4 regions of the Serratia sp. MMO-28 genome follow, and region 1 is predicted to be linked to each of the others. Evidence: predicted binding sites of a transcription regulator. Region 1 holds the regulator's gene; each other region holds the start of a gene.
The links. Region 1 encodes CRP, which controls carbon source genes, mostly activating them, when cyclic AMP is high. Its sites were predicted from a motif close to ATGTGANNNNNNTCACAT; they were not measured.

Region 2: a site for CRP is predicted at 2,805-2,822, ahead of WG891_RS05830 (nucleoside-specific channel-forming protein Tsx). Genes of this name have one in related genera too.
Region 3: a site for CRP is predicted at 1,837-1,854, ahead of glpT (glycerol-3-phosphate transporter). Genes of this name have one in related genera too.
Region 4: a site for CRP is predicted at 3,848-3,865, ahead of deoC (deoxyribose-phosphate aldolase). Genes of this name have one in related genera too.

The regions. Positions count from the first base shown of each region.
Region 1 is NZ_JBBCVB010000020.1:46,911-54,939, forward strand. It holds gene WG891_RS17710 (phosphoribulokinase) at 1-283, shown strand, start outside; gene WG891_RS17715 (LysR substrate-binding domain-containing protein) at 447-1,355, shown strand; gene WG891_RS17720 (OsmC family protein) at 1,358-1,765, opposite strand; gene crp (cAMP-activated global transcriptional regulator CRP) at 2,148-2,780, shown strand; gene WG891_RS17730 (YccS/YhfK family putative transporter) at 2,836-4,911, shown strand; gene argD (bifunctional acetylornithine/succinyldiaminopimelate transaminase) at 4,955-6,172, opposite strand; gene WG891_RS17740 (aminodeoxychorismate synthase component II) at 6,305-6,880, opposite strand; gene WG891_RS17745 (helicase HerA-like C-terminal domain-containing protein) at 6,939-8,029, opposite strand, start outside.
Region 2 is NZ_JBBCVB010000005.1:60,846-68,874, reverse strand. It holds gene hutG (N-formylglutamate deformylase) at 1-546, shown strand, start outside; gene WG891_RS05840 (hypothetical protein) at 823-1,068, shown strand; gene WG891_RS05835 (hypothetical protein) at 1,482-1,649, shown strand; gene WG891_RS05830 (nucleoside-specific channel-forming protein Tsx) at 1,720-2,595, opposite strand; gene WG891_RS05825 (hypothetical protein) at 2,962-3,234, opposite strand; gene yddG (aromatic amino acid DMT transporter YddG) at 3,305-4,198, opposite strand; gene WG891_RS05815 (APC family permease) at 4,290-5,660, opposite strand; gene WG891_RS05810 (glutamine synthetase family protein) at 5,789-7,207, opposite strand; gene puuD (gamma-glutamyl-gamma-aminobutyrate hydrolase) at 7,446-8,029, shown strand, end outside.
Region 3 is NZ_JBBCVB010000013.1:71,300-79,328, reverse strand. It holds gene glpB (glycerol-3-phosphate dehydrogenase subunit GlpB) at 1-81, opposite strand, end outside; gene glpA (anaerobic glycerol-3-phosphate dehydrogenase subunit A) at 71-1,720, opposite strand; gene glpT (glycerol-3-phosphate transporter) at 2,086-3,438, shown strand; gene glpQ (glycerophosphodiester phosphodiesterase) at 3,643-4,734, shown strand; gene WG891_RS13255 (hypothetical protein) at 4,865-5,326, shown strand; gene WG891_RS13250 (hypothetical protein) at 5,304-5,576, shown strand; gene WG891_RS13245 (LysR substrate-binding domain-containing protein) at 5,582-6,490, opposite strand; gene WG891_RS13240 (cytosine permease) at 6,574-7,797, opposite strand; gene WG891_RS13235 (allophanate hydrolase-related protein) at 7,885-8,029, opposite strand, start outside.
Region 4 is NZ_JBBCVB010000008.1:46,410-54,438, reverse strand. It holds gene WG891_RS09030 (DUF1328 domain-containing protein) at 1-114, shown strand, start outside; gene WG891_RS09025 (CsbD family protein) at 175-360, shown strand; gene WG891_RS09020 (patatin-like phospholipase family protein) at 371-1,480, shown strand; gene WG891_RS09015 (TatD family hydrolase) at 1,477-2,259, shown strand; gene WG891_RS09010 (NupC/NupG family nucleoside CNT transporter) at 2,450-3,715, shown strand; gene deoC (deoxyribose-phosphate aldolase) at 4,064-4,843, shown strand; gene deoA (thymidine phosphorylase) at 4,899-6,221, shown strand; gene deoB (phosphopentomutase) at 6,431-7,654, shown strand; gene deoD (purine-nucleoside phosphorylase) at 7,717-8,029, shown strand, end outside.

The DNA of each region.
Region 1 (8,029 bases):
GCAGTTCTCGCGCACCCATATCAACTTCCAACGCGTCCCCACGGTCGATACCTCCAATCCGTTTGCCGCCAAGGCCATCCCCTCATTGGACGAAAGCTTTGTGGTGATCCACTTCCGTGGCCTGGATCAGATCGATTACCCCTATCTGTTGGCAATGCTACAGGGGTCGTTTATCTCTCACATCAATACGCTGGTGGTGCCGGGCGGCAAAATGGGGCTGGCGATGGAGCTGATTATGGCGCCATTAGTACAACGGCTACTGGAAGGTAAAAAAATCGAATAACGCTCTCGGGCGCGGCCAGCCACCGCGCTGCCTCCTTATTCCCCTTGGTATATGCCACCGCCTCACGTACGACAAAAAAGTCATTAATGAACAATTTTTCATCGCCGATATTCTTTTCTATCGGCAGGGTGAAACTGCGTTTTTTCGGCAGAAGGGGGCACGCATGCGTCAGTTACCAAAATTGCAACAGCTGAAAGCTTTTCAGCAAGTGATACGCTGTGGCAGCATTCGTGCCGCGGCACGCGCGTTAGATCAGTCTCAACCGGCGATCAGCCGCTCGATCCAGGAACTGGAACAAACGCTGAAAACCCAGCTGATTGTGCGCGGCAGTAAAGGGATGACGCTGACGCCAAACGGCCACATTTTTGCTCTGCGGGTGCAATTAGTGATTGAGGAATTACAGCGCGCCACTGAGGAGATCCAACAGTTGGACCAGCGTTCGCAAGGCAGCCTGGCGATAGGCTGCTCTTCGCTGCTGGCCGTGACGCTGTTGCCGAAACTGGTCGAACTCTTCAAGGCCTCTACCCCGCAGGCCAATCTGTTGATCCGCGAAGCGCAGCTTTCAACGTTATTGCCCGCCTTGCAGGCTGGCAAGTTGGATTTTGCCGTCGGCACGAGCAGCCCTGAATTACCGCTGCAAGATTTAGTGCTCGAACCGCTGTTCAGCGCCCCATTTTGCGTTATTGCGCGCCGTGGGCACCCTTTGGCACAGGCAACCACGCTGCACGAACTGCACGAGGCCAAATGGCTGCTGCCGGAAACCGATATGGGTTATTACCAGCAACTGCAAACGCTGCTTGGCAACTTCTATCAACAGTTGTCCCAACGCCCCATTCGCTCAGATTCAGCGGTATGCGGCTTGAATATGGTGCTGAAGGCAGATTATTTGACGATCGTCGCGCGGGCCATGAACACGCCGTTCTATTTACATCAAGAACTGGTGGCTTTGCCTATCGACGATCTGCCGCAGGCACAGTACTGCGTCCTGTATTCACAAAAATCACCGCTGACCGTCACGGCGCGGCGATTTCTGGATTTACTACGCAGCCATTGCCAGCACTACCCTTGGTAGCCTCAGGCAACGTCACGAATTTCAAAGCTGTGGGTAACGCTGGCCGCTTTGCTCAGCATCAGCGAAACCGAGCAATATTTCTCGGCCGACAGGTTAACCGCACGCTCAACAATCTTATCGGTCAGCCCTTTACCAGTGACGATAAAATGCAGGTTGATATGGGTAAACAGACGCGGTGCTTCTTCACGGCGCTCCGAGGTCAGTTTCACCTCGCAGTCACGGACATCGTTACGGCCTTTCTGCAAAATAGACACGACGTCAATAGCACTGCAACCGCCCACTGACATCAAGACCATTTCCATTGGACTTGGCGCTTTATCGCCCGCGTTACCATCCATCAACACCTGATGGCCGGACGCAGACTCACCCAAGAATGTCAGCCCTTCCACCCACTTAACTCTTGCCTGCATTTTGTACACTCCGGTTAATTTCTCAAAATCAGGGTACGCTTTCGCATAGAAACTGGCAACGGAACCTGATGCTAATCATGCTGAAGCGAGACAACACAAGACACTCGCCTCACTCTGTGCTACAAACAGAGCCGCAATAACTCTTTCCAGGTCATCGATTTCAGGGAAATGCCCGAGGAAAGGGCCCTATATTGGCATGTTAACAGAATGTAACTTGCAGCACTTCACGCAAGTTAATATGCTAGAGTACAAGCGTATTTCTATAACATGCCTCAAAACCTGTTGATAGCCACCCCACATTACACCAGGCTATAAGCACGTTTTACAGGGAACTCTGACCCCTGTGATACAAGGCAGCGATAACAACAGAGGATAACAGCGAATGGTTCTCGGCAAACCGCAAACAGACCCTACTCTCGAATGGTTCCTGTCTCATTGCCATATCCACAAATATCCATCAAAGAGTACGCTGATTCACCAAGGTGAAAAGGCCGAAACGCTTTACTACATTGTGAAAGGCTCCGTTGCGGTGCTGATCAAGGATGAAGAAGGCAAAGAGATGATCCTGTCCTACCTGAATCAGGGGGATTTCATCGGTGAACTTGGATTATTTGAAGAAGGCCAGGAACGCAGTGCCTGGGTTAGAGCGAAAACAGCCTGTGAAGTGGCTGAAATTTCCTATAAGAAATTCCGCCAGTTGATTCAGGTTAACCCGGATATCCTGATGCGCCTGTCTGCGCAGATGGCAAACCGCCTGCAAGTCACCTCAGAGAAAGTGGGTAACCTCGCCTTCCTTGACGTTACCGGCCGCATCGCGCAAACCTTGCTGAATCTGGCAAAACAGCCCGATGCCATGACTCACCCGGACGGCATGCAAATCAAGATTACCCGCCAGGAAATTGGTCAAATCGTCGGTTGCTCACGTGAAACCGTCGGTCGTATTTTGAAAATGCTCGAAGATCAAAACCTGATTTCTGCCCACGGCAAAACCATTGTCGTTTACGGCACGCGTTAATCATTGAAGAAGCGGCGTAGCAATACGCCGCTTTTTTAGCTTCCCCCGATTACTCATGTGGCGGCGCCTGATCTACCACCCAGAAGTCAACTACGCACTGCGGCAAACGCTGGTGCTGTGTCTGCCGGTGGTTTTCTTCCTGCTGCTGGGCAACCTGCAACTCGGCCTGCTGTTCTCTCTGGTGCCTGCCTGCTGCAACATTGCCGGATTAGACACACCCCACAAACGCTTTTTTAAACGCCTGATCGTCGGCGGCTCTCTGTTTGCCCTCAGCAGCTTGCTGCTGCAACAGGCGCTGTTGTGGCATATTCCGTTGCCCCTGCTGATGCTGGCGATGGCGCTGTTGCTGGGCGTCAGCGGTGAAATCAGCCCGCTGCATGCGCGCCTGCTGCCCGCCGCGCTGGTCGCGGCCATCTTCTCTCTCAGCATGGCAGGCCACGTACCGATCTGGCATACCCCGCTGCTGTATCTGGTTGGCACCCTCTGGTACGGGCTGTTCACCTGGTTCTGGTTCAAACTGTGGAAAGAGCAGCCAATGCGCGAGTCCCTGAGCCAGCTCTATATCCAGTTGGCGGACTATTTCGAAGCTAAATACTCGCTGCTGACCCAGCATATCGATCCCGAAACCGCACTGCCACCGCTGCTGCAACGCCAGCAGAAGGTGATGGACATGATCAGCCTGCTGTATCAGCAAGTTAACTTCCTGCCTCATGCCAATAGCCAGGAACAAAAACGCCTGCAGCGCACTTTCCAGGTGGCACTCGATCTGCAGGAACACATTACCGTCAGCCTGCATCAACCGGAAGAGGTGCAAAAGCTGGTCGAGCAGAGCCAGGCCGAAGCGATTATCCGCCGCAACGCGCAGGTGATTGCCGGGCGTTTACGCGTCGTGGCCAACGATATTCTCTATCACCGGCGCTCAACGCGTTTCAGCATGAAGAGTGAGCTGGCGGCACTGGAAAAAGTGGCCACACAGCATGCCGATAACCCGGTAGGCCAGTTCTGCTTTTACCATTTCAGCCGCATCGCCCGCCTGTTACGCACCCAACGCCCGCTGTATCGGCGCGATCTGATGGCAAACCAATCGCGGTTACCCTTCTGGCCTGCGGTGGTGAGCTACCTGTCATGGAAATCCAACGCCTTGCGCAATGCCGCCCGGCTGGGGACCATACTGGCGGTGGGCAGCAGCCTGGGGATGATTTTCAATCTGCCAAAACCCTATTGGATCCTGCTGACCATCATGCTGGTCAGCCAAAACGGCTACAACGCCACGCGCGTCAGGATCCAGCACCGTGCGCTCGGCACGCTGGCCGGGTTGGTGATTGCCGCAGGACTCTTGCAGTTGCAACTGCCAGAAAACGTGACGCTGAGCATCATGCTGGCGATCACCCTGGCGGCCTATCTGATATTACGCAAAAACTACGGGCTGGCGGTGATGGGGTTTACCGTCACTGCGGTATATACCCTGCAGTTGCTGGCGCTGAATGGCACCCATTTTTTGGTGCCACGCCTGATCGATACGCTGATCGGCTGCGTGCTGGTATTTGGCGGGACCATCTGGCTTTGGCCACAGTGGCAAAGCGGCCTGCTGCGTAAGAACGCGCATCAGGCGCTGGAGCGCGATCAAACGGCATTGCGCCTACTGTTACAAGAACAGGAAGCGGACCCGGCTACGCTGGCCTACGCGCGAATGCAGGTCAATCAGGCACACAATGCGCTGTTCACCTCGCTCAACCAGGCGATGCAGGAGCCGGGGTTTGAATCGGATTATCTGGCAGATATGCGGCTCTGGGTCACCCACAGCCAGTTTATTGTCGAGCACCTGAATGCGCTGACCATTCTGGCGCGCGAACACGACATTTTGACGCCAGCGCTGGCGCAAGAGTATCTGCAAAGCTGCGAAATGGCCCTGCAAAGCTGCCAGCAGCGGCTGGAATATGACGGCCCAAGCAGCAGCCAGAGCCCCATGCATCTCCCCGAGCTGCACCCAGATATGCCAATAACCGAAATGGAACGCCACCTGCGGCGTATCCTTTCGCACCTGAGCGTGATGCATACCATTTCGTCGCTGGCCTGGCGCCAACGCCCGCATCATGGCATCTGGCTGAAACGGAAACTGCGGGAAAACTGAGATTGGCAGGGGCTAAAGCTGGCGCATAGCCCCTGCGGATCGCTTATGCGTTAATCACATCCTGTACGGCCAGCTCGAACAACGCCATGCCTTCGTCGATATCTTTCAGTTCTACCACCAGCGAAGGTGCAAAGCGAATCACGTTTGGCCCGGCGTTGAGGATCATCAACCCCCGAGCGGCTGCCGCGGTCAGGAAGTCCCGCGCTTTGCCGTGATACTCCGGCGTCAATTCCGCGCCGATCAGCAATCCCATGCCGCGAATGTCGCTGAAAATTGCATACTTCTCGCCGATGTTCTGCAATGCCTGCACATACAGCTTGTGGCGCTGCTCAATGCCGCTCAATACTTCCGGCGTATTGATCACGTCCAGTGCCGCTTCCGCCACCGCACAGGCCAGCGGGTTGCCGCCATAGGTGGTGCCATGGGTGCCCACATGCATCACCGATGCGATCTCCTCTGTCGTCAGCATCGCGCTCACCGGGAAACCGCCGCCCAACGCTTTGGCGGTGGTGAGAATATCCGGCGTAATGCCATAGTGCATATAGGTGAACAGTTTACCGCTCCGGCCCATACCGCTTTGCACTTCGTCAAACACCAGTAATGCCTGATGCTTGTCGCACAACTCCCGCACGCCCTGCAGGAAAGCGGCATCCACCGGAGTAACCCCACCTTCCCCCTGGATCGGCTCCATCACCACGGCACAGGTGTGATCGTCCATCACCGCTTTCACCGCCGCCAGATCGTTGAACGGCACATGCACGATATCGGCCGGCTTTGGCCCGAAACCATCGGAGTATTTTGCCTGGCCACCGACGGAAACCGTGAACAGCGTGCGCCCATGGAACGCGTTGTTAAACGCAATAATCTTGGTTTTGTAGGGGCTATGGCGGCTGATGGCATAATGGCGCGCCAGCTTGAACGCGGCTTCGTTAGCCTCCGCCCCCGAGTTGGCGAAGAACACCCGGTCGGCAAACGTAGCATTGATCAGCTTGGTCGCCAGGCGCAGTGCTGGTTCATTGGTGAAGACGTTACTGGTGTGCCACAGGGTTTCGCCCTGCTGTTTCAACGCGGCGACCAACGCAGGATGGCAGTGCCCAAGCGCGGTGACGGCAATGCCGCCAGAGAAATCGATATACTCGTTTCCTTGCTGATCCCACACGCGGCTGCCCTTGCCCTTTACCGGCACGAACTGAGCCGGTGCATAAACAGGCAGGATAACCTGATCAAAAGTGCTGCGGTCGACTGCGATTTTTTCGGTCATTGTGGGCTCCACCCTGAAATTGACTCAGTGTCATTGTTGCGAATAATTGAAAATATAGTCACAAAATATGCATAAAAAACCAATTAAGGGCAAACCAAAATCGCCGATAGTGGCAAAGAAAATCCTAACCCACTAACTTTTAAGAAAATTATCCAGCAACTGATGACCCTGTTCGCTCAGGATGCTTTCCGGATGGAACTGCACCCCTTCCAGCGCTAGCGTGCGGTGGCGAATGCCCATGATTTCATCCTGCTCACCGTCACGCTCGCTCCAGGCGGTCACCTCAAAGCAGCTTGGCAAGGTTGCGGCATCCAGCACCAACGAGTGGTAGCGAGTGACGGTCAGCGGGTTATTCAGGCCAGCAAATACGCCCTGATGGTGATGGCGAATCGCCGACGTTTTGCCATGCATCACCTCACGGGCACGAACCACATCGGCACCCAATGCCTGGCCAATCGCCTGATGCCCAAGGCAAACCCCGAGGATCGGCAGTTTGCCGGCAAAATGACGGATCGCCGCCAGCGAAATACCCGCCTCGTTCGGCGTGCAGGGGCCAGGGGAGATGACTAAATGCTGCGGCGCCAGCCGTTCGATATCGGCCAGTTGCAGTTCGTCATTGCGCTTCACCAGCACTTCTGCACCCAGTTCGCAGAAGTACTGATAAAGGTTATAGGTAAAGGAGTCGTAGTTATCGATCAGCAGCAGCATGTGATTTCCAACAGCAAAAATGCTGCGCTAGTTTACTGCCAGCGCCAATAATGTCAGCTTACTTTTTGCGGCCACCCATAATCGAACCCAAGACGCCACGCAGGATCTGGCGGCCCAGATCGCGCGCCATGCTTTTGGCGGCAGTCTGGACGATACCATCGCGTTTCCCCCCGCGCGGGCCAGTGGAGCCAAACAGGATATCGTTCAAGCCGTCCATCAACCCGCCACCGCTCTCCTGCCCGGCGGCAGACTGTTGCTCAGGCTGGCCCGGCTGCGGTTTGCCCATGGTGGCAAACCCTCCGGCAGAAAGCTTCTCATAGGCAGATTCACGATCCACCCCATCTTCGTAGCGCCCGTAGAGAGGCGACTTATTGATGGCGCTGTTCAGCCCTTCGGCCCCCAGCATGCCCATTTTTGATTCAGGGGCGATCACCATCGCCCGTTCCACCACGTTTGGCCGCCCTTTCTCATCCAGAAAAGACACCAATGCCTCACCCACACCCAGCTCGGTAATCGCCGTTTCAGCATCAAACGCCGGATTGGCGCGCATAGTTTGTGCGGCTGCCTTCACCGCTTTCTGATCGCGCGGCGTAAAAGCCCGCAGCGCATGCTGAACGCGGTTACCCAACTGCCCCAGCACGCTGTCCGGGATATCCAGCGGATTCTGGGTAACAAAGTAGATCCCGACGCCTTTCGAGCGGATCAGCCGCACCACCTGTTCGATTTTAGTCAGTAGAGCCGGTGGCGCATCGTTAAACAGCAGGTGGGCTTCGTCGAAGAAAAACACCAGCTTTGGCTGTTCGGGGTCGCCCACTTCGGGCAAATGCTCAAACAGTTCGGCCAACAGCCACAGCAGGAATACCGAATAGAGCTTCGGTTGGTTAATCAACTTATCCGCCGCCAACAGGTTGATGATCCCTTGGCCGTTGCCGTCGGTTCTCATCAGGTCGTTGATATCCAGCATCGGCTCGCCAAAAAACTGATTAGCGCCCTGCTCTTCCAGCGTCAGCAAACCACGTTGGATAGCGCCAACCGAGGCAGAAGAGATGTTGCCATATTGGGTCTGAAACTGTTTGGCGTTATCCCCGACGAACTGCACCATCGCCCGCAGGTCTTTCATATCGAGCAGCAGCAGCGCGTTGTCATCGG
Region 2 (8,029 bases), on a different contig from region 1:
ACCGCTACCACCGGCCTGTTCCCGGATGTGCTGTTCGATGGCCGCCCGAGTTTCCTGCCCGATCTTGCCACCAGCAACGAAGAACGGGCGGGCTACCTACAAGCCCTCTGGCAGCCTTATCACCAGCAGTTGCAACAGGAACTGGCGCGCCTGAAAGCCCAACACGGCTATGCACTGCTGTTTGATGCCCACTCTATTGCTTCCGTCATACCGCGGCTGTTTGACGGCAAGCTGCCGGATCTCAACCTGGGGACCAACAGCGGTGCCAGTTGCGCCAGTGCCATGAGCGACCGGTTGATTGCCTGCTGTGAACAGCAACAGCAATTTACCCATGTGCTCAACGGGCGCTTCAAGGGCGGTTACATCACCCGTGCCTATGGCCAGCCGCAGGAAAAACAGCATGCGGTACAGTTGGAGCTGGCACAGGTCAATTACATGTCAGAACAGCCCCCGTTTGCATTCGACGCACTGCGTGCTGCGCCGCTACAGCGCCTGCTGCAGCAGATGGTTGAAAGCATGCTGAGCTGGGGTGAACAGCAGGCTTAGCCCTCTTTGAGCGTCGGTGCACCTGATGCGCCGACGCTGTTGCGCATCATCCATTACCAGCTTCCGATCGTTTTTCCGAATCTGTTGTTATCACTGGGATTTGTGTACTGCCTCGCAATGTTGACGGAAAGATAACGCCCCCATCAACACAGCGCACAAAACAGTGGCCTACGCGTGTTACCGTACGCGACAAAATCCGACGCGCTTCAGATCGGGTTCAAACCTGCGTATTCCGCTACCTGGAGCCAAACGGGAATCACCATCCGCTCGGCAACTATGTTTGACACCCCGCTCAACTGGCGCGCTGCGCAGGCCGTGGCCACCCGGCTGCTGGCCGACTGGCAAAGTGCAGGCAAACCCGGTGGGGCTATTACCCTGGTTGACAGCAGCCACACTCAAGCAGAGATCTCTGCGAGATTGGCCGATCGTATTTGCCTGTATTTTCGTGGTTACAGCGTGGATCTGATCGCCAACCGCAGCCGGGTATTAACCTTTAAATGCGACATCAGCGTGCACCTTTAACCTGAGCGCCAGGTGCCGTATTCTCACCCGCGGTACGGCACCTTATATTCACAGTGGTTATCAATACTCAAATGCTGAAAAAACACCCAACCCAAGCTACTGTTCATAAAAACCGAAGAAAAGCCGCAGGTTTCTCTTGCAGCAAAATAGGCCATCCAGTACCTTGTGGCAGTCACAAAAAGAGTTAGCGTGCTCTTTTTCGTTGCACCTCAAAATACCATTTTATGTTATCTAAAAATGATAATACGCATTATTTCCCGCCTTCCCGTGCGGGATTTCTTTTTATAGTCTATTGTTATTTTTCGTGCTTTTTATTGAGCTTTTATTAGTAATAATTTAAGTTTAATCTTCACAAACCTTAACCTCCCGCGGTGGCCAGGCTGGCAACGGGTGGGCGTTCAGGAGTTACAGCCATGCAAATGACCCTTATGGAATACATCACGCGATACTTCAATGGCGATCTCTATCGCTATGCACGATCTGAAGGGGTGAGCCGTGATCAAATACTCAAATGGATCAATAATGAGTGTTATGTCATCAAAGGGAAATTGGTCATGCCGGTTAAACATTTACCCGGCTGATTCGACATTGTAATGGACATAAAAAACCCCGTTTTAAACGGGGTTTTTTACTGTTTGATACCACGGAAAATCAGAAGTTATATCCCACAACCGCGTAGTAACCCCAGCCGGTAGATTTGATTGGGCCCTGCGGTGTACCGATATCAACCCCGTCCTGCCATTGACCACCGTTATGGAAGTAACGGGCGACGAACGAGTAATGCCAGTGATCGTAATTCAGCGCCAGCACGTGGCTGGAAGCGATAGAATTGCTGGTACGCGCCTGGCGGCCATTGACGCTAAAGTCGTTTTTACCCAGATCGGAGCCAAAGTCGAAGTTGGTGAAACCAATATAGTTCAGGTTCCCTCCCCACATCTGGGTCAGGGGCACAAAGTATTTCACTTTGAAACGATAGCCATCCCAGCTGTCTTCATTCGCAGCACCGTAATTCTGCCATTGGTATTTGGCATAAATGTTCATCGACAGGCTGATAGGCAAGCCCGTTTCGATATCCGTTCCCAGCCCCATATACCAGGTGCTCTGGCGTGATGCGCTGTTGCGGCCCATGTCATAGATATAGTTGTTGGCGAAATACCACTCTTTAAATGGCCCGAAGCTCAGATCGGCACCGGTCAGTTTGTCGATCGAAAAGCGTGGTTCAATCTCCATAAACAGCGGTGAGCCGTTGTCCCAGATACCCCGGTTAGGCGTATTGCCGGTACCAAAAAATTTTGGCACATCAACATAGCCGTAAAAATCCAGCCAATCCTTTCTGGTGAAAGCTTCATACTCCAGATACACGTCATTGTTCAGTTGCGGTCCAAAACGAGTGTGGTAACTACCTACCACGTTGACACTCTGGTGCCACCAATCAGAAACGAACTGGCTATCATTGCTGGCCGCCATTGATGATGTGCTGTAAGAGGCAGTGAGAAGCACACCTGCTGCGAGAGCGATTTTTTTCATTTTATTACCACATGCTGAAAGGGCGATTGCTGCCCGTTAGAAAGACGACAATGAGTCTGGTGTGACGAACGGCAGCTTACTGCCTGGACGCCGCGCGCATTATAGAAACCACCGGGTGTAAGAATCTGTGATCCAGTGAACTATTCTTCATTAAGGTAATCGATTGCTCTCTCGTTTTTAAAATTATTTTTCATTGAAATTCACATTCAATGTGACGGGCGTCATATACGGTGATTTTTAAAACATCATCAGCACGATTTGCGTACAGGCCTGAAAACTCACCCGGCGCCGGCTTAATGGCATAATAAAAAAGCCGACGGTTCAGGTCGGCTTCAGGTCGAGGGTAAACTCGGTTCAAACGGGAAGTTAGCGGGCGCCGAGAACCGCCTTGGCAATATTTTCCTGCCGGAAGACCACCTCGTCCCCCTGAGCAATTTCCCAACGCCCTACCGGAATGTCGGTTTTGGGTGCCGCGACCACCACTGATCCATAAATCAGCTTATCGTCACGGCGCAGAATAACCACATCCAACTGGTATTCATGTAAAAGATTCGCGGTGGTCAGGCGCACCATATCGCCGGTACTGAAGCTGTGCCCATCAAGCGCAGGTTGCTGAATAAACTGAATATCATTCCTCATTTTCACGTTCCTTCAGGCAGAACACCTCATTTGAGATTAGCTGAAATCCCTTGCTTCGCGAATCATCGGGTTAACCTGCACGCGTGGCACGCCAGCAAATCAGCGACCCCGTCGTGACCATCGCGACTCCTTGCCAGAAACTGAGGGTCAACGAAGTGCTCAGAACCACGGCGGCAAATACCGCCGACAGCACCGGCGTGAAGTAAGACACCGTGGCCAGTAAGGTCATATTGCCGTGCAGGATGCCGACATTCCATGCCGCATAACCCGCCCCCATGGCGATCCCGGCAGACAGCAACGCCAGGGTGACTGGCAGGGTGAAATGCATACCGCTTTCGTTGCTGAACGGATATTGCAGCCACAGGGCCAACGCAGTCAGCGTAATAAACAGCACCACCGCATTCTTGCCTTGGGCAATTCTCTTGGTAACGTTGCAATAAACCGCCCAAATCACCGCGCCGCTAAATGCCAGCGCATAACTCAGCGGGTTACTGCGCACATTCGCCAGCATTTGTGCCGCTGACCAGCCCCCATCACCGCTCATGATCCAACCAATGCCCAACAGTGACAGCAATAATCCTGGGATCACCCACCACCTGGCCTTCTGCCCGTTAAACAAGATCGCCATCAGCACGGTAAAGCAGGGCCACAGATAGTTGATCATCCCCACTTCAATCGCCTGCATACGGTTACTGGCATAACCCAACGACAGCGAAAGACAAATCTCGTACGCCACAAACAGCAGGCTGCCAACGATCAAATAAGAGCGGGGAAATTCACGCAGTTTCGGGATCCCCATCACCACCAGCAAAAACAACGTTCCCACGCTGTAGATCATCGCCGCGCCGCCTACCGGCCCCAACCCTTCGCTAACGCTGCGGATCAGGCCGACGACGCTGCTCCACAGCACAATAGCCAGCAGGCCAAACAAGGTTGCTTTATGGGATACGGATAACGCAGGCATCAGGATAGGATCCAATCATCGGTTTTTTCGGGGTTTCACTCTACTGGCCTGAAAGGCAAAAAGAAAGGCGGGATCGCCCCGCCGTAGAAGATTACTGCTGCGGTTGCCGCTCAAACTGCGGCGGCGGCTGGCGGAAACGACGGGTCAGGTACACCAGGTAAGCAAACCCCAGCGCCGCCCAGATCAGCCCCATGGTCAGCGAGCTTTTCTCCAGATTCAGCCACAGCACGCTGACGGTCAGCGCCCCAACCAGCGGCAGGATCAGGAAGTGAAAACGGTCCTTCCAGGTTTTGTTGCGCCCCTGGCGGATAAAGAAATGGCTGATCACCGAAAGGTTGACGAAGGTGAACGCTACCAGCGCGCCAAAATTAATCAACGCGGTCGCGGTCACCAGATCAAAGGACATGGCCGAAAGCGCGACCAGCCCCACCATCAGCACATTAAGCGCTGGCGTGCGCCATTTAGGGTGCACATAGCCGAAAAACCTTTCCGGGAATACGTTATCGCGCCCCATCACATACAACAACCGTGAGACGCTGGCATGGGAAGCCAGGCCGGAGGCCAAGGTATTAATAAAGGTGGTACAGAGGAAGATCGCCTGGAACAGTTTACCGCCCACGTACAGCGCAATTTCTGGCAACGCCGCATCGGGCTCTTTGAAACGTTCAATATTGGGGAAAAACAGCTGAATAAAGAATGATACGCCGATGAAGATCACACCACCATATAAGGCGGTTAGAAAGATCGCTTTCGGGATCACCCTGGCGGCATCCGGCGTTTCCTCACTCAGCGTCGTGACGGCGTCAAAACCCAGAAACGAGAAACAAAGAATGGTCGCCCCGGTAATAATCGGCACCAGATGGGCGTTTTCACTGACAAAAGGCTTCAGGCTCCATACCGTCCCCACCCCTTCGCCATTGTGCAAACCATGCACCACCAGGAAGATAAACACCACGATAATCGCTACCTGGGCCAGCACAAACAAGGTGTTGAAGTTGGCGACCACGTTGACGCTTTTCAGGTTGATTGCCGTCATGATCGCCACAAAGCCCACCACCCACACCCAGGGAGGAACCTCGGGGAACAGCGCGGTGAGGTAGATCTTCGCCAACAGCGTATTGATCATCGGCAGGAACAGATAATCCAGCAACGACGACCAGCCGACCAGAAACCCGACGTGCGGGTTAATCGCCTTTTGCGCATAGGTATAGGCAGAACCGGAGGTGGGAAACTGGCGCACCAGCTTGCCGTAGCTGATGGCGGTAAACAGAACTCCGGCGAGTGCCAGCAGATAAGAGGCCGGAACGTGGCCATCCGTGACGCCGGAAACAATGCCGAAAGTGTCAAACACCGTCATCGGCGTCAGGTACGCCAGACCCATCATTACCACTTGCCACAGTTTTAATGTTTTACGCAGTTGCGGTTTGCCCGCGCCATTACAGTCGATGGCACTTATCGTCATGGGATTTTCCTCACCGGCGTCCTGTACGCCAAGTTGGAAGAAAGAAGTCACCGCTGCGCACGGCTTCGCCGGGTCACAGGTAACCCGCGGGAATGCGCCGGGCGCGCGATGGGATCAGGCTGAACGCCTCAGGCGTTTTTCAGCATCCACTCGATTTCGGTTTCGGTGATCAGCCGTTCAAACTGCACCAGCTCATCGGTCTTGCAGGCCAGATAAACGTGGCTGAATCTTTCCCCCAACAGCGCATGCAGCACCGGTTGGTGTTCGAATTCATACAAGGCGTCGCTCTGGCGAATGGGGAACGGTAAACCTTCCTGCTCAAGCCCGTTGCCGGTCACGGGTTCAGGCAGCGGTAATGAGGTGTCGAGGCCGTAAACCATGCCCGCGAGGATCGCGGCCATCACCAGATAAGGGTTGGCATCGGCCCCCGCCACGCGGTATTCCACGCGGTGGTTGTCGCGATCGCCACAGGGAATGCGCAGTGCGACGGTGCGGTTGTTATGGCCCCAGGATGCCTGCGTTGGCACATACATGCCGGGTTGGAAACGGCGATAGGCATTCACATTGGGTGCCAGCAGCGCCATAGAGGCCGGCATCAGGGCAATCATCCCCGCCAGCACCTGCTTCAGCAGCGCCGAGTCTTCACCGTCGTCGTCGGCAAACACGTTGTTACCTTGATGATCCAACATGCTGATATGCACATGCATGCCGCTGCCTGCGTGCTCTTCATAAGGCTTCGCCATAAAGGTGGCCTGGATGTTGTGCTTCTCTGCCACCATACGCACCAGGCGTTTCAACGCCAGCGCATGATCGCAGGCCTGCAGTACATCGCTGGTGTGATGCAGGTTAATCTCAAACTGGCCGGGTGAGGCTTCCGCCACCGCGCCGTCGGCCGGGATCCCTTGCAGGCGTGCCAGTTCATCTATCTCGCTCAGTACGTCGGCAAAATGATTGAGATTATCCACCGAATACACCTGGCTTTGGGTGTTACGCTCCTGGGTTCCGGGGGCACACGGCGGTTGCAGATAACCTTCGGCATCGCGCTGACGATCGATGAGATAGAACTCCAACTCTACCGCTACTACGGGGGATAACCCGCGCTGACGCAAACGCTGCCACACCTGGTTCAGCACATTACGCGGTTCAACGTCAAAGGGAGTACCATCTTCATCCAGCATGGTGAGCAGTACCTGGCCGATATATTCCGGATCGGCCGCCGACGGCGTCAGGGTTCCGGCGACCGGAACGCAGATATGATCTGGCTCACCCAATTCTTGCCCTAACCCGGCCTCTTCCACCACGTTGCCAAGAATATCCATCGCGAACACCGAGGCCGGGAAGTAACAGCCTTTCTCCAGCTTGCTTAAGCCACCAACCGGGATACGTTTGCCACGGAAACTGCCGTTGAGATCGGTGAGTAGAACATCGACATGCTGGGTTAATGGATAACGTTCCAGATACTTCTTCACTTCGCGCTGGAACGCGCTACTTCGCCTTTCTTCGTTGTGCTGCACAAAGTTTTCCACTTCTACGATGTTGGTTTGCATGATTCACCCGTCATTGTGTTTGGTCTGTGGTTCTCACACTTATTGCCTTCGATGTTTATTGACCATCTTGCTCAATATAATGTCCACGAATGAAACATAGATGCAACAAAATTGTTTTGCAAGTGTTACTTTTGGTTTGAATATTGTCCACCTCGCTGCTAGATTTAGGTAATATTGAGCAAGAAAAGGCGATATTTTGATATATCGGTCATAATTTCGAACACACCTAGAGGTCATTATGGGCAATATATTTAACAGACCAATCATCGGCGTGGTGATGTGCAGGTATAGGTTAAACCAACACCTCACACAGACCTTGCAAGAAAAGTACCTGAATGCGGTTTTATCCGCTGGTGGGTTACCCATCGCCCTGCCGCATGCGCTGGCAGAGCCGGAAATGCTGGAAGAGTTAGTGCCGCATCTCGACGGCATTCTGTTGCCGGGCAGCCCCAGCAACGTGCAGCCGCACCTTTATGGTGAAAACGGCGATGAGCCTGACGCCGATCCTGGGCGAGATGAATTGAGCCTGGCGCTGATCCGCCTGGCGCTCAACAGGCGCATTCCCCTTTTCGCCATTTGCCGCGGTATGCAGGAAATGGTGGTCGCCACCCAAGGCACCCTGCATCGCCGCCTGTATGAGCAGCCTGAATTACTTGAGCACCGCGAAGATCACGATCTGCCGCTGGCACAGCAATATGCCCCTGCCCATGAGGTGATCGTTCAGGATGGCGGCTTGCTGGCGCAACTGCTGCCAGATTGCAACCGCTTCTGGGTGAACTCCCTGCACGGCCAAGGAGCCAAAACCCTCGGTCCCAGCGTACG
Region 3 (8,029 bases), on a different contig from region 1:
ACGCTTGCCCTGCTCGGCCAAACGGATGGCGCAGCTTAACCCGGCCAGCCCGCCGCCAATCACCACCACATCAAATTGCATCATCCGCCTCCTGCTGCTGGTCACCGCGCGCATCAAGCCCGCACAACCCCTGGTAAACCCAACTGGTGAACTCGCTGGCACGCAACGCATCCCCCCAGGCGATCGGCCGCACGCCCTTCCAGCGTTCATTCAAAAAGTGAGAAAGCTGTGCGATGGATTGCTGCGGCGTGGTGACGTTAAAGTGCGTGAGTAACCCGGCGGCGCGGCAGGCACACAGCTCGCCTTGGCAGGTGCCCATACCAACGCGGGTGCGACGACGCAAATCCACCAGGTTATTAACGGTCAGGGAATTTACCGCATAGCGCACTTCACCGGCGGTCACCGCCTCACACTCACACACCAGGCTATTGTCCAGCCGGTCGCCAGATGGTACCTGGCTGGCACGATCGCCGTGGCGATAGATTGCCGATCCCCGAATGCTCGCTGGCAGCGATACCACGCTGCGCACCGTTTCTTCCGCCGACTGACGGGAGCCCGGCAACGCCACTTCAGCCGTCGTACAAGGCGTGTTGATCCCCAGTTTGGCGCACACCTTGTCGGTCGCCCATTCCGCCATCAGCCGGTAAGTCATCAGCTTGCCGCCGGTAATGGTGATGAAGCCTTCCAGCCCGTCACGTTCTGCGTGATCGAGCAACACAATGCCGCGGCTGACGTTACGTCCGGAAGGATCGTCATCACGCGCCACCAGCGGCCGCACGCCGGCATAGGCACGCAGAATGCGGGTTTGCGCAAGAGTGGGGGCAAGCAGCGAACCCTCACGGATCAGCACGTCCACTTCCTGCGGGGTAACGACCATATTGTCGATCTGGTCATAATCAATGCGGGTCGAGGTGGTACCGATCAGCGAGATGGTATCTCCTGGCACCAGAATGTCTGCATCTGCCGGTTTACGGCAGCGGTTAATCACCATGTTGTTTATACGATGGCCAAGGATCAACAGTGCCCCCTTGGCCGGGAACATGCGTACTCGCAGATCGGCATATTCCGCAATCTGTTGCCCCCAAATCCCGGCGGCATTCACCACCACCTGCGCATAAATATCGTATTGGTGAGCGTTTTTATGGTCGAAAACGCGCACACCGGTGACACGATCGTTTGTACGCAGCAAACCGATCACCTGATGGTAGGTGAGCACCTGCGCACCGTGCTCACGCGCATCCAACATATTGGCGGCGGTCAGCCGGAACGGATCGACGGTGCCGTCCGGCACCCGCACGGCACCGATCAGCGCCGGATTGGCCGCGGGTTCCAGGCGCAGTGCTTGTTGGGGGTCGATCGCTTCAGCATTAATTCCGGCATCCAGGCAGGCAGTAATAAACTGTTGCTGATACGCCAACGAATCCTGCGGCAGGGTAATAAACAGGCCATCGCTAGGTTCAATGCAATGGTGGGCAATGCGTTTCAGTATGCGATTTTCTTCAATACACTCGCGGGCCGATTCGCCGTCGGTTACCGCATAGCGCGCTCCGCTGTGCAACAGCCCGTGATTGCGGCCGGTTGCTCCGGTGGCAATGTCGTGCCGTTCCAGCAAAACGCAACGCAACCCGCGCCGCGCGCAGTCACGGGCAATCCCTGCACCGGTCGCACCGCCGCCAATAATGATCACATCCGTTTCTGTTACTGGTGAGTTATTGCTCATCACGCCCCCTCAGCCTGTGGTTATCTTCCTATTGATACACACTTACTAAGGTTTTTGTTTGATAAGGAACAATAACGAACAAATATCGAAAACAAAATGTGCTTAAAAACCCATGAATGTGATCATAATCACGTGATTTCTGTGTTTTCCCATTTCAAAATGTTAACCAATCGCGCAAAATTCGCCGACGCTTCATAAAAGTGTAACAATTGCGCCATCCATCACAAAGGCACACCCGCGTTTTGACTAGGATGACGCTCGTTATGGAACAATTTGACAACACTGATTTCTGGTAACTGCTCGATCATCTTCAGGACATCCGTTTCCTGCTGATGCAATAACTGATAAAGCCATCGGAGGCGCTCATGTTGAGTATTTTTAAGCCAGCCGCACACATTTCCCGTGTGCCGGTCGACAAGGTAGACCCGCTCTACCGTAAGCTGCGCTGGCAAATTTTTATGGGGATCTTCTTCGGTTACGCCGCCTACTATCTGGTGCGTAAAAACTTCACCCTGGCGATGCCGTATCTGATCGAGCAGGGTTTCAGCCGTGGTGACCTGGGCTTTGCGCTATCAGGGATCTCCATCGCTTATGGTTTCTCCAAATTCATCATGGGTTCGGTTTCCGACCGTTCCAACCCGCGCGTCTTCCTGCCTGCGGGCCTGATCCTCGCGGCAGCAGTGATGCTGTTTATGGGCTTTGTGCCTTGGGCCACCTCCAGTATTGCTGTGATGTTTGTGCTGCTGTTCCTGTGCGGCTGGTTCCAGGGTATGGGTTGGCCGCCGTGTGGCCGCACTATGGTGCATTGGTGGTCGCAGAAAGAGCGCGGCGGCATCGTTTCGGTGTGGAACTGTGCGCATAACGTGGGGGGGGGTCTGCCACCGCTGCTGTTCCTGTTAGGCATGGCGTGGTTCAACGACTGGAAAGCCGCGCTGTATATGCCGGCCTTCGGGGCAATCCTGGTAGCGCTGATCGCCTTCGCTCTGATGCGTGATACCCCACAATCTGTTGGCCTGCCACCGATTGAAGAATACAAAAACGATTACCCGGACGACTACAGCGATAAAGCAGAAGAAGAGCTGACCGCCAAGCAGATCTTCATGCAGTACGTTTTCCCTAACAAACTGCTGTGGTATATCGCTATCGCCAACGTTTTCGTCTATCTGCTGCGTTACGGCATCCTGGACTGGTCACCAACCTACCTGAAAGAAGTCAAACACTTCGCGCTGGATAAATCGTCCTGGGCCTACTTCCTGTACGAATACGCCGGTATCCCTGGCACCCTTCTGTGCGGTTGGATGTCGGATAAGGTGTTCAAAGGCAACCGTGGTGCCACCGGGGTGTTCTTTATGACGCTGGTCACCATCGCCACCATCGTTTACTGGCTGAACCCGGTGGGCAATCCAGGCATTGATATGGCCTGTATGATCATTATCGGCTTCCTGATTTACGGCCCGGTAATGCTGATCGGCCTGCACGCACTGGAACTGGCACCGAAAAAAGCAGCGGGTACGGCAGCGGGCTTCACCGGCCTGTTCGGCTACCTGGGTGGCTCCGTCGCCGCCAGCGCCATCGTCGGTTACACCGTTGACTATTTCGGTTGGGACGGCGGCTTTATGGTGATGATCGGCGGCAGCATCGGCGCAGTCATCCTGCTGTTGTTAACCATGATCAGCGAAAAGAAACATCACGCTGATATCGCAGCCAAACGCGGTTAACTATCACAATACTTTTGCATAATTTAAAGGCCGCTCTCTGCGTAATGCCGGTCAATTAAGGCCAACCAGTTCCCTCTCCCTTGGGGAGAGGGGGCGACTCCTTTAGCAATTGCACACAATTATGCAGTTTTGCGTTTAACTGACCGGCATTACGCTCTCCGCAGCCTTTTTACTTACCTCTGCCTATAAAATGGAGAATATAGAATGCGGACTCAAACCAAAGCCCTGCTGACAGGGTTCATTCTCGCGACTTCAATGCTCAGTGCTGCGCAGGCCGCAGATAAACTGGTTATCGCCCACCGTGGTGCCAGCGGTTATCTGCCGGAGCACACGCTGCCTGCCAAGGCGATGGCCTACGCCCAAGGCGCGGATTACCTGGAGCAGGACGTGGTGATGACCAAGGACGACAAGCTGATCGTTTTGCACGATCACTTCCTTGATCGCGTGACCGATGTGGCGAAGAAGTTCCCCGATCGCCACCGTAAGGATGGCCGCTATTACGCCATTGATTTCACCCTGCCCGAGATTCAGTCGCTGAAATTCACCGAAGAGTTTTTGGTCAAGGACGGTGTCCAGCAGCAGAAATTCCCTAACCGTTTCCCAATGTGGAAATCTGACTTCCGTATCCACACGCTGCAGGATGAGATTGAGATGATTCAGGGGATGAATCACTCAACCGGCAAAGATATTGGCATCTACGTGGAAACCAAGGCCCCTTGGTTCCACAAAATCGAAGGCAAGGATATCTCCAAGGCCGTGCTGGAAGTGCTGAAATCTTACGGTTACACCAAGAAAGCGGACAAAGTTTACCTGCAAAGCTTCGATGCACCGGATTTGGAACGGGTGAAGAAAGAGCTGCTGCCCGCGATGAACATGGACATCAAACTGGTGCAATTGATCACCAATACCGGCGATCAGAAAGTCAGCGAAACGATGGTGATCCACCCGGATGGCAGCCTGACGCCGTACAACTACGACTGGATGTACGAGCCTGGCGCTGCCGCCAAGCTGGCTAAATATGCCGATGGCATTGGCCCGTGGTATCCGATGATTGTGAAAAGCACCTCAACCCCTGGCCACATTGAGCTGACCACGTTGGCGAAAGAGGCTAAGCAACAGGGCCTGCAGATCCACCCTTACACCTTCCGTGCCGATCCTGGCCAGGTACCGGCCTATGCCAAGGACTTCAACGATATGCTGAAGATCTTCTACATTGATGCAGACGTTGACGGCCTGTTCACCGACTTCCCGGACAAAGGCGTACAGTTCCTGCAGCAGCATAAGTTGCACAAATAAGCGCGACTCAGCCCCTCCCGCTCGGGTGGGGCTTTCCAGCACTTCTGCCAGTAGCCGCTCCCCTGAACCTTGAAAGACAACGGGTATGATGGAAGGATAGGGATAATGGTCGCTAATGGGGGTAGTGTTCATGGAACGCTCGGTATTATTACAGCATCTTAAAACGTCATGCTATGCCTTATCGGCTATCGTGCTCACCGGCTGGGTCACCGATGCGCTGAATGAAGGGCTGATCTTCAAAATGGTATTACGCTTTTTCCGCCCGGATGATGTTGAACGTTATTCCCATCCGTTCAGTGATTTGGTCAGCTTTTTCATCTGGTTTATCCCGTTAATTTTTACGACGCTGTTACTGTTATTTGCTTCGGTAATGACATTACATCATGTCAAAAAGCCGCACCTTTACCGGATCGCCAAAAGAAAACCGCTACTCTACTGCCCGCAGGTGGTGGGTTCCCCTCTGCTGGAGCACCTGCCCTTATTTTTGCAAACTTACCGGGCAGCCGAGAAATTATCACTATTGATTCCGGAAGCGTTGCAGCAGGAATATAAAAATACGCTGGCGAGATATGGCGGGGAGCAGAAATTATGACATCCATCCGCTCAAAGAAAATGACGATCTGCAAAAGATAACGCTCGAAATGGAGCAGTGGATAAAAAAAACGCTGAAAAACCAGCAGCCCGACAACCCTACGCCACTGTTCTTTGATATTACCTATGCCTCAGCGGCTCACAGCAGTGCTGCCTTATTTTGCAGCCTGGATCAGGATATGGAACTCCTTCAGGCAACGCCTGAAGGCACCTTATATTCCTATGATCTGGTCTGCAAAGTTCAGGAGTAAACGCTTTACCATTGGCCATGCAGCCGGGCACGGAACGAAGGCGCCAGCAGGTAATCCATGCACCAACGGCCAACTTTGCCCATGCCATCAGAACGCGCCGCCAAAAAGATCTGCGTGGCGTGTTTATGTTCCTGCATCGGTTTTTTGACTAACGAACCGCCATTCAACAACGGCAAAGCCAGATGGTGCGGCACATAACCAATGCCCACATTGCGCTGGATAAGCTCAATGGCGGTGGCAAAATCAGGCACAAACATCGGTTTTTGCCCCTCCAGCAGCCACGCCTGCTGCGGCACAAAGTTGACCGCAGTGTCGCGGATGCACAGCGCCGGATAGTGCCGCAGCTCATTGTTGTGTAACGGCAATACCTGGGTCGCCAACGGATGCTCTGGCCCGACAACAAAATCCCACTCCAGGTGGCCTATCGACTCGCTGATAATCCCCTCGGTGCTGGGCACCGCATGCGGAGCACCAATCACCAGATTGGCTCTTTTGCCGTATAGCGCATCCCAGCAGCCGTTATACACTTCGGTATCAATGGTCAGCCGGGTAGAGGGAAACATTGCTTCAAAATCGCAGACAAACTCCACAATCGCTGAACGAGGGATGATGTTGTTCACCGCGATCGTCAGTTCCTGCTCCACACCGCTGTGGATCAAGGCCGTGTTGCGCTGTAGCGCATCCAAATCATTAAGAATGGTTTTGCTGTGTTCGACGAAATACTCGCCCGCCGGGGTGAGTTCAATATAGCGGCCTTTGCGCAGAAAGAGCTCAACGCCAAAGCTCTCCTCAAGCTTTTTCACCGTATAGCTGATCGCGGAAGGGACTTTGTTCAGGTGTTCGGCAGCGGTAGTAATGCTCTGGTATTTGGCAACCAGATGGATGACCCGCAATGTTTCGTCGGAGATAAACATAATGATTCCCTGAGGCTACCTGAGAGGAGACTGCCAGCTTACGTGCTGGCAGCATATTCACTATGTTCGATTATACCTGAGTATTATTTTTGCGTACCGATCCGGCTTAACAGCACATAACCCACGCAGGCCACCAGGATCGAGTCCACCGAAGGAATGGTGGTCAGGGTAAACATCCCTTTTACCGTCATAAAACCCACCGCCGAGCCCGCAACCCAAGCGACAAACGTCAGCAGCTTGATCTGTGGCTCCGACGCCAGCACGCTTTCCTGATAACCCTTGCGGCGATAGAGGAAGAAGTCGGCGATATAGATACCGGCCACCGGTGGGGTAGCAATGCCCAGAAACAGCAGGAACGGAATAAACCAACCCATGATGTCCATACTGCCGACAATAGCCGACAATACGCCGAGCGCCAGAGTGATCTGCCATTTCGGGAAGCGGGTTAACAGCGTCGACACCACCAGCGTGCCCTGGAACATATTACCGGCGTTGCCGGTGATGCAGGCAAACACCAACAGCAAGGCCGCCGGTAATACCGAACCGAATGCCGCCATCGCCGCCAGCAGCGATCCCTGCCCGCTCAGTGCGCTAGGCGTCGCCCCCACCCAATACAGCAATGGGTAAGCAATCAGAAAGGTGCTAAATGCGCCGATCAACGCATGCTTGCGGTTATGCACGAAGCTGCCGAAGTCGGGCAAAGTGGCAACCAGCACAATGATCGTCCCCACTACGGTAGAAACCGCCACCCCGGTATCCATACTGCCCACGCTTTGTGCCAGTTCCACCTGGCCGTTCATCGCCACATACAGGATGTAGCACAGCACCAGTGCGATAATCGGCACCGCGATCTGCGCCACTTTACCCAGCACGGCAAAGCCAAACGCGGTGGATGCGACAAAAATACAGCACCCAATCGCCACCAGCAGCGGCGTTGGCAGATCCATGCCACGCTGCGCCAGCAGATCGTGCACCGAATGGCCGAACATGTTGGCGGTTACCGCAATCCAACCAAACAGGCTGATCGCCATCAGAATGTTAATGGCCACCGCACCGCGCTCACCGAAGGGATACTTCACGATGCCGTAGGTCGGCAGACGCGCTTTTTCACCCACGCTGATGGTGATGGCGGCCAACACCGCCAGAATAATTCCCCCCAATCCCACCACGGTGATCAGCTCTGAACGGGAGAGCTGGTTGCCAAGGCTGGAAGAAGAGAGCAGCACCGGGGTAACCGCAATCCCCAGCAAGATCATCGCAATATGGAAGCCGGACGCGGTACTGACGCTTTCATCCGTTTTACGCATAGAATACTCCTATGGAGTCTTGTGTCAGGTGGTCCCGCCAGCGCACGTCAGTGCTGCTGGCGGTGTATAACCTGAAGATTTAGCCACTCATTCGGTGAAGGTTTCACCGGTATACTGGCGCCAGCCGCCGCACTCGGTAATTTCTTTCTGCCCTGCCACCAGCCAAGGTTCTGCCAGCACGCCCAGCACTTCGCTGCCGTCCTGCAGTTTCACCTTGCCGATCGACAGCCCA
Region 4 (8,029 bases), on a different contig from region 1:
GCACTGGGCTTCAGCTCATTGGCCGGCACCGCCGCCTGGGCGGCTAAAATGGTGTTCGTAGTGGGGATCATTCTGTTTCTGGTCAGCCTGTTTGCCGGCCGTCGGCGCCCTTAACTTTTCGTGCAAAGTGTAACAAAGCTTAATTCCTTTTCTCGTCATCTGGAGAGTTCAGTCATGAATAGCGATATCATTCTCGGCCGCTGGAAACAGTGGAAAGGCCAGGTCTGGCAGGCATGGGCAGAGTTTTCCGGCAGTGACTGCGCTTGGTTAACCGGGAGCAATGACTGCCTCTCTGGCGTATTGCAAGAAGATTACGGAAGAGAGCAAGAAGAGTTATCCTCAGTAAAACAGCCACATTGAGGAGACAGGGTTGGGATACAGAATACCCATCACGCTCGGCAACATAGAACCGCTGGCGTATAAACCCTACCGGCCCGGTAAAATGGCGCTGGTGTGTGAGGGTGGCGGGCAGCGCGGCATCTTTACTGCCGGCGTGCTGGACGAACTGCAGCGCGCCCGCTTTAACCCTTTTGAGCTGATGATCGGCACTTCCGCTGGTGCGCAGAACCTTTCGGCCTTTATTTGCGGCCAGATGGGCTATGCGCGACGCGTGATTACCCGTTACACCACATCGGCTAATTTCTTCAACCCCCTGCGCTTTGTGCGCGGTGGGCATCTCATCGATCTCGACTGGCTGGTGGATATCACTGCACAGCAACTGCCGCTGGCGCTCGATGTCGCCGAGCAGCATCTTAGCAATGGCCGTGAACTGCTAATGTGCGCCTGCCGTAGCGATGATTTCGAGCCCACCTACCTGCGGGCTGAGCGTGACAACTGGTTGCCTGCGATCAAGGCATCAAGCGCTATTCCTGGCTTTTACCGTCAGGGCGTGGAACTGGACGGAGTCAGCTATCTGGATGGCGGTATCAGCGCAGCCATTCCGGTTGAAGAAGCCTATCGCCGGGGGGCTGATACCATTGTGGTGATCCGCACCGTGCCTTCACAAATGTATTACACGCCGCAGTGGCTGAAGCGCATGGAACACTGGTTGAGTGACAGTAGCCTACAGCAGATGGTGCGCATCATGCAGCAGCATGAACAGAGCTATCATCGCATCCAGCAGTTTATTGAGCAGCCGCCGGGCAAGCTGCGCATCTTCGAAATATTCCCCCCCAAACCGCTGGCGAGTAACGCGCTTGGCAGCCGTCTGCCCGCGCTGAACCAGGATTATCACCTTGGCCGCCGCTGTGGGCGCTATTTTCTGGCGACGGTCGGCCATTGGCTGCTGGAGCAGGAGCAAGCTGGGGGCAGCAAGGTGGAGCCCCTCGTTTCCCCCCGCTTGTTGCAGCCGGAAAGCGTGCGCATGCCTTCGCCGATCGCTACAGACGGTGGGCATCCGCACGGCCATGAAACTGCGCGGGCAACGGCAAAAATCGTTCTGCCGCATGCTCCTGCCGCTGGCGATGGAGACGCGCCGTGAATTACGTGTTTACCGATACCCACTGCCATTTTGACTTCCCGCCGTTTAGCGGTCATGAGAACGAAAGCCTGGCGTTGGCCGCACAGGCCGGCGTGCGGCGGATCATTGTGCCAGCGGTCACGGCGGATCGTTTCGCCCAGGTATTAAAGCTGGCGCACGAGCATGAACCGTTGTTTGCCGCCCTGGGGCTGCATCCGTTGTATATTGCGCAGCATCAGGATGAACACCTTGAGCTGTTGTCGGAGTGTCTCACCGCTCGCCCTGGCAAACTGGTGGCAGTAGGGGAGATTGGGCTGGATCTGTATATGGAGCAGCCCCAGTTTGATCGCCAGCAGGCGCTGCTCAAGCAACAGCTCGGATTGGCGAAGCGCCACGATCTGCCGGTGATCCTGCATTCCCGCCGTAGCCACGATCAACTGGCTGCCGCGTTGCGCCGGGCCGATGTGCCGCGCCGTGGCGTGGTGCACGGCTTTGCGGGCAGTCTGGCCCAGGCCCAGGCATTTATTCGGCTGGGTTATTATATCGGCGTAGGCGGCACCATCAGCTACGAACGGGCGCAGAAAACCCGTAGCGTGATGGCACAGTTGCCGTTGGTATCACTGTTGCTGGAGACCGACGCGCCGGATATGCCGCTGGCGGGCTACCAGGGGCAGCCTAACCGCCCTGAGCGGGCAGCCGAAGTTTTTCAGGCCCTGTGCCAGTTACGGCCTGAGCCACCTGATGAAATTGCCCACCACCTGCAGAAAAATGCCCTGTCTTTGTTCGCGCTAGAGCGATAAATGTGATTGGAATCATATAACAAAGTTTTGACTTGCATCTATTTGTATACATTTGTGACATAAAATGAGGCGAAATTCGTCTCGCTCAGTATAATTGCGCCCCGTTATTGACTCCTAAGCACCCTGCGGGTTCAACGCTCAGGGATGCATTACTTTTTCGCAACAGGGATATTCTCACATGCAACTCATCATGAGCCTGGTCGGTATGGTGGTACTGATCGCCATTGCTGTGCTGCTTTCCAGCAACCGACGCGCTATTAAACTGCGTACCGTGCTCGGGGCATTTATCATTCAAGTCGGTATCGGTGCGCTGGTGCTGTACGTACCTTTAGGCCGCCGCATTCTGGGTGGCATGTCTCAAGGGGTGGCTAACGTCATCGCTTATGGCAATGAGGGCATCTCTTTCATCTTTGGCGGCCTGGTTTCCGACAAAATGTTCGAGGTGTTTGGCGGTGGCGGCTTTGTGTTCGCGCTGCGCGTACTGCCGGTGATCGTGTTCTTCTCCTCGCTGATCGCGGTGCTCTACTATCTGGGCATCATGCAACTGGTGATTAAAGTACTCGGCGGCGGCCTGCAGAAACTGCTGGGCACCTCGCGCACCGAATCGCTGTCGGCGACGGCTAACATCTTCGTGGGCCAGACCGAAGCGCCTCTGGTGGTGCGGCCGTATATTGCCACCATGACGCAGTCTGAGCTGTTTGCGGTGATGTGTGGTGGTTTGGCATCGGTGGCCGGTTCGGTGCTGGCAGGTTATGCCCAGATGGGCGTGCCGCTGGAGTACCTGATCGCCGCCTCCTTTATGGCCGCGCCAGGTGGTTTGCTGTTCGCCAAGCTGATGGTGCCGGAAACTGAAAAATCGCACGACACCGATGACGCGATGAAGCTGATTGCCGCAGAAGATCGCCCGGCCAACGTGATTGATGCGGCGGCATCGGGTGCGGCATCGGGGATGCAGCTGGCGCTGAACGTGGGCGCGATGCTGCTGGCATTTATCGCCCTGATCGCCTTGCTGAACGGCATGTTGGGTGGTATCGGCGGCTGGTTTAACTTCCCGCAGTTGTCGTTGGAACTGATCCTGGGCTGGCTCTTCTCCCCGATCGCCTTCCTGATTGGCGTGCCGTGGAGCGAAGCGATGGTAGCCGGCTCGTTTATCGGCCAGAAGGTGATCGTCAACGAGTTCGTGGCCTATATGAACTTTGGTGCCTACCTGCGCCCGGATGATGTGGTTGCCGCCGAAGGCTTGCAGGTGTTGTCTCAGCACACCAAGGCGATTATCTCCTTTGCGCTGTGCGGCTTTGCCAACCTGTCTTCCGTGGCAATTCTGCTCGGTGGTTTGGGCAGCATGGCACCGAACCGTCGACATGACATTGCCCGCTTTGGTCTGAAAGCCGTGGTTGCCGGTACGCTCTCCAACCTGATGAGCGCCACCATCGCCGGGTTCTTTTTGGCGCTGTAAGCTAAACTACAAACAGCCCCCAGCATTTTTTGCTGGAGGCTGCCGCATGATTTCCTGATACGGGCATTCTGCAGAGTGCCCGCCATTGATTACCTGCCCGTTTAACGAGTTTGTGAACAAAGTCGCGTTATTTTGTGATTTAAATCACATATAATCCCAGTTTGTTGCAGTGCTATTTCATATTATGTGAATCGGAACACGTATCAGCCAAGGCGATCGTGTTCCAATATCGAAGGGCTATATGCGGTGAGAAGGATCTCAGTTGCCGCCGTGAGGACGTTGCTCACGGGCTATCTTCATGGAACCAAGTCCGCTCGCCAACACCAGAACACTTAGTTGGAGAGTTTTATGACCGAACTAACCGCAGCAGCGCAGCGCGCGCTGAACCTGATGGATCTCACCACGTTGAATGACGATGACACCGACGAGAAGGTGATCGCGCTGTGTCGTCAGGCCAACAGCCCGGCGGGCCATACCGCTGCCATCTGCATCTACCCGCGTTTTATCCCGATTGCGCGCAAAACGCTGCGTGAGCAAGGGACGCCGGACATCCGCATTGCTACCGTCACCAACTTCCCGCACGGCAATGATGACATCGATATCGCGCTGGCGGAAACCCGCGCGGCGATCGCCTACGGGGCCGACGAAGTGGACGTGGTGTTCCCTTACCGTGCCTTGATCGCCGGTAATGAGCAGGTGGGTTTTCAACTGGTGCAACAGTGCAAACAGGCCTGTGCCGCCGCCAACGTATTGCTGAAGGTGATCATCGAAACCGGTGAGCTCAAGCAGGCGGATCTGATCCGTAAAGCCTCCGCAATTGCCATCAACGCCGGGGCGGATTTTATCAAAACCTCCACCGGGAAAGTGCCGGTTAATGCCACGCTGGAAAGCGCCGAACTGATGATGACGGTGATCCGCGATCTGGGTGTCAGCAAAACCGTGGGCTTTAAGCCTGCCGGTGGCGTGCGCACGGCAGAAGAGGCACAACGCTATCTGCAATTGGCCGAACGTATCCTGGGGGAAGGCTGGGCCGACGCGCGCCATTTCCGCTTTGGTGCCTCGAGCCTGTTGGCCAGCCTGCTGACGACCTTGGGGCATAGCACCCAAACCGCCAGCAACGGTTACTGATGCTCTAGCGCCGCGTTGGCGCTGTGAAATTAAATAGCTCAAGCAGGGGGATGCCTTGTTCCTGGCGCAAGAAATAATCCGTAAAAAACGTGACGGCCAGCCGTTGAGCGAAGCAGAAATCCGCTTCTTCATCAATGGGGTGCGTGACAATGTGGTTTCCGAAGGGCAGATCGCCGCGCTGGCGATGACCATCTACTTCCACGATATGAACATGGCGGAGCGCGTGGCGCTCACCATGGCGATGCGCGATTCTGGCACGGTGCTTGATTGGAAAAGCCTGGCGCTGAACGGCCCGATTGTCGATAAGCACTCTACCGGCGGCGTGGGAGATGTCACCTCGCTGATGCTCGGCCCGATGGTGGCGGCCTGCGGTGGCTACGTGCCGATGATTTCCGGCCGGGGTTTAGGCCACACCGGCGGCACGCTGGATAAGCTGGAAGCCATTCCGGGCTTCACTATTTTCCCCGATGACAATGCGTTTCGTAAAATCATCAAAGACGTCGGCGTGGCGATTATCGGCCAGACCAGCTCGCTGGCCCCGGCGGATAAGCGTTTTTACGCCACGCGCGATATTACCGCCACCGTCGATTCCATCCCGCTGATCACTGCCTCTATTCTGGCGAAGAAGCTGGCGGAAGGGTTGGATGCGTTGGTGATGGATGTCAAAGTAGGGTCGGGGGCTTTTATGCCGACTCACCAGCTTTCGCAAGATCTGGCGCAGGCGATCGTCGGCGTAGCCAACGGGGCGGGGTGTAAAACCACCGCACTGCTCACCGATATGAATCAGGTGTTGGCTTCCAGCGCCGGTAACGCGCTGGAAGTGCGTGAAGCCGTGCGCTTCCTGACCGGTGAGTACCGCAACCCGCGCCTGCTGGAAGTGACCATGGCGCTGTGCGTGGAAATGCTGCTTTCCGGCGGCTTGGCAACCAACGACGCCGATGCCCGCGCCAAGCTGCAAGCGGTATTGGACAATGGCAAAGCGGCAGAGGTGTTTGGCCGCATGGTGGCTGCGCAACAGGGGCCGCTGGACTTTGTGGAGCGTTACGACCGCTACCTTCCAACGGCTACCTTGAGTAAACCGGTTTATGCTGATAAACCGGGCATCATCACCGCGATGGATACTCGCGCGCTGGGGATGGCGGTTGTCGCGTTGGGCGGTGGCCGCCGACGCGCGACCGACAGCATCGACTACAGCGTCGGCCTGGCAGAAATGGCGCGCTTGGGCGATGAAGTTGGCACGCAGCGCCCGCTGGCGGTGATCCACGCCAACGATGAAGAAAGCTGGCAACAGGCGGCAGACGCGGTACGCAGTGCGATCGTGATGGGCGATAAAGCCCCGGCAGCTACGCCGGTGGTGTATCAGCGCATCACGCAATAACCGCGATTATTAAAGCATCAGGAGCGGCAGATAACACCGCTCAGATGCTTAATATGACGCCCCTTCTCCCTTTGGGAGAGGGCCGGGGTGAAGGGCAATGACCACTGTGATATTCCCCTCCCTAAGGGAGAGGAAACGGGTTAGCCTTAACCTAACAGTATTAGGAGCGGTAGCGGCTTTTTCGCTGCTGCCCACAGCAGGAGAACAGAATGAAACGCACCTATATTATGGTACTGGACTCGTTCGGTATCGGCGCCAGCGCCGACGCTAAACGTTTTGGCGATGAAGGCTCCGATACCCTTGGCCATATCGCGGCAGCCTGTGCGCGTGGTGAAGCCAACGTAGGCCGCAGCGGCCCGCTGACGCTGCCGAACCTGAGCCGCCTGGGCTTGGGCAAAGCGGCGCAAGAGTCTACCGGCAACTTCCCGGTAGGATTGGACCCAAACGCTGAGATCATTGGCGCTTATGGCTATGCCAGCGAGCTTTCTTCCGGTAAAGACACGCCGTCCGGCCACTGGGAGATCGCCGGTGTCCCAGTGCTGTTCGACTGGGGCTATTTCAACGATGAGCACAACAGCTTCCCGCAGGAACTGCTGGACAAACTGGTGGCGCGCGCCAACCTGCCGGGCTATCTCGGCAACTGCCACTCTTCTGGCACGGTGATCCTCGATCAACTGGGTGAAGAGCACATGAAAACCGGCAAGCCGATTTTTTACACCTCGGCGGATTCGGTGTTCCAGATCGCCTGCCACGAAGAAACCTTTGGTCTGGATCGCCTGTACGAACTGTGTGAAATTGCCCGCGAAGAGCTGACCGAAGGCGGTTACAACATTGGCCGCGTGATTGCGCGTCCGTTCCTTGGCGACAAGCCGGGTAGCTTCCAACGCACCGGTAACCGTCACGATCTGGCGGTGGAGCCGCCTGCACCCACCGTGCTGAAGAAGCTGGTTGATGAAAAGGGCGGTGAAGTGGTGTCCATCGGCAAAATTGCCGATATCTATGCCAACGTCGGTATCACCCAGAAAGTGAAGGCCAATGGTATTGATGCGCTGTTCGATGCCACGCTGAGCGAAATGGAAAAAGCCGGTGATAACACCATCGTGTTCACCAACTTCGTTGATTTCGACTCCTCCTACGGCCACCGCCGCGACGTGGCCGGTTATGCTGCCGCGTTGGAACAGTTCGACCGCCGCTTGCCGGAACTGCTGGAGCGCGTTACGGGTGACGACATCATCATCTTTACCGCCGACCACGGCTGTGACCCGACCTGGGCGGGCACCGACCACACCCGTGAACACATCCCGGTGCTGGTGTATGGCCCTAAAGTGCAACCGGGTTCGCTGGGGCACCGTGAAACCTTCGCCGACATCGGCCAGACCGTCGCCAGCTATTTTGGCTTGTCGCCGATGGATTACGGTAAAACCCTATTTTAAGACTGTAGATTGCGTTGGCGTGAAGCCAGCGCCTTTTTTAATAAGAATTGAGGGAAGAGATTATGGCTACGCCACATATTAATGCTGAGATGGGTGATTTCGCTGACGTGGTGCTGATGCCGGGCGATCCGCTGCGGGCAAAATACATCGCTGAAACCTTCCTGGAAGGGGCGGTGGAAGTGAACAACGTGCGCGGCATGCTGGGCTTCACCGGCACCTACAAAGGCCGTAAAATCTCGGTGATGGGCCACGGCATGGGCATTCCGTCCTGTTCCATCTATGCGCGTGAGCTGATCGCGGAATTTGGCGTGAAGAAAATCATTCGCGTTGGCTCCTGCGGTGCGGTGCGTGACGATATCAAACTGCGTGACGTGG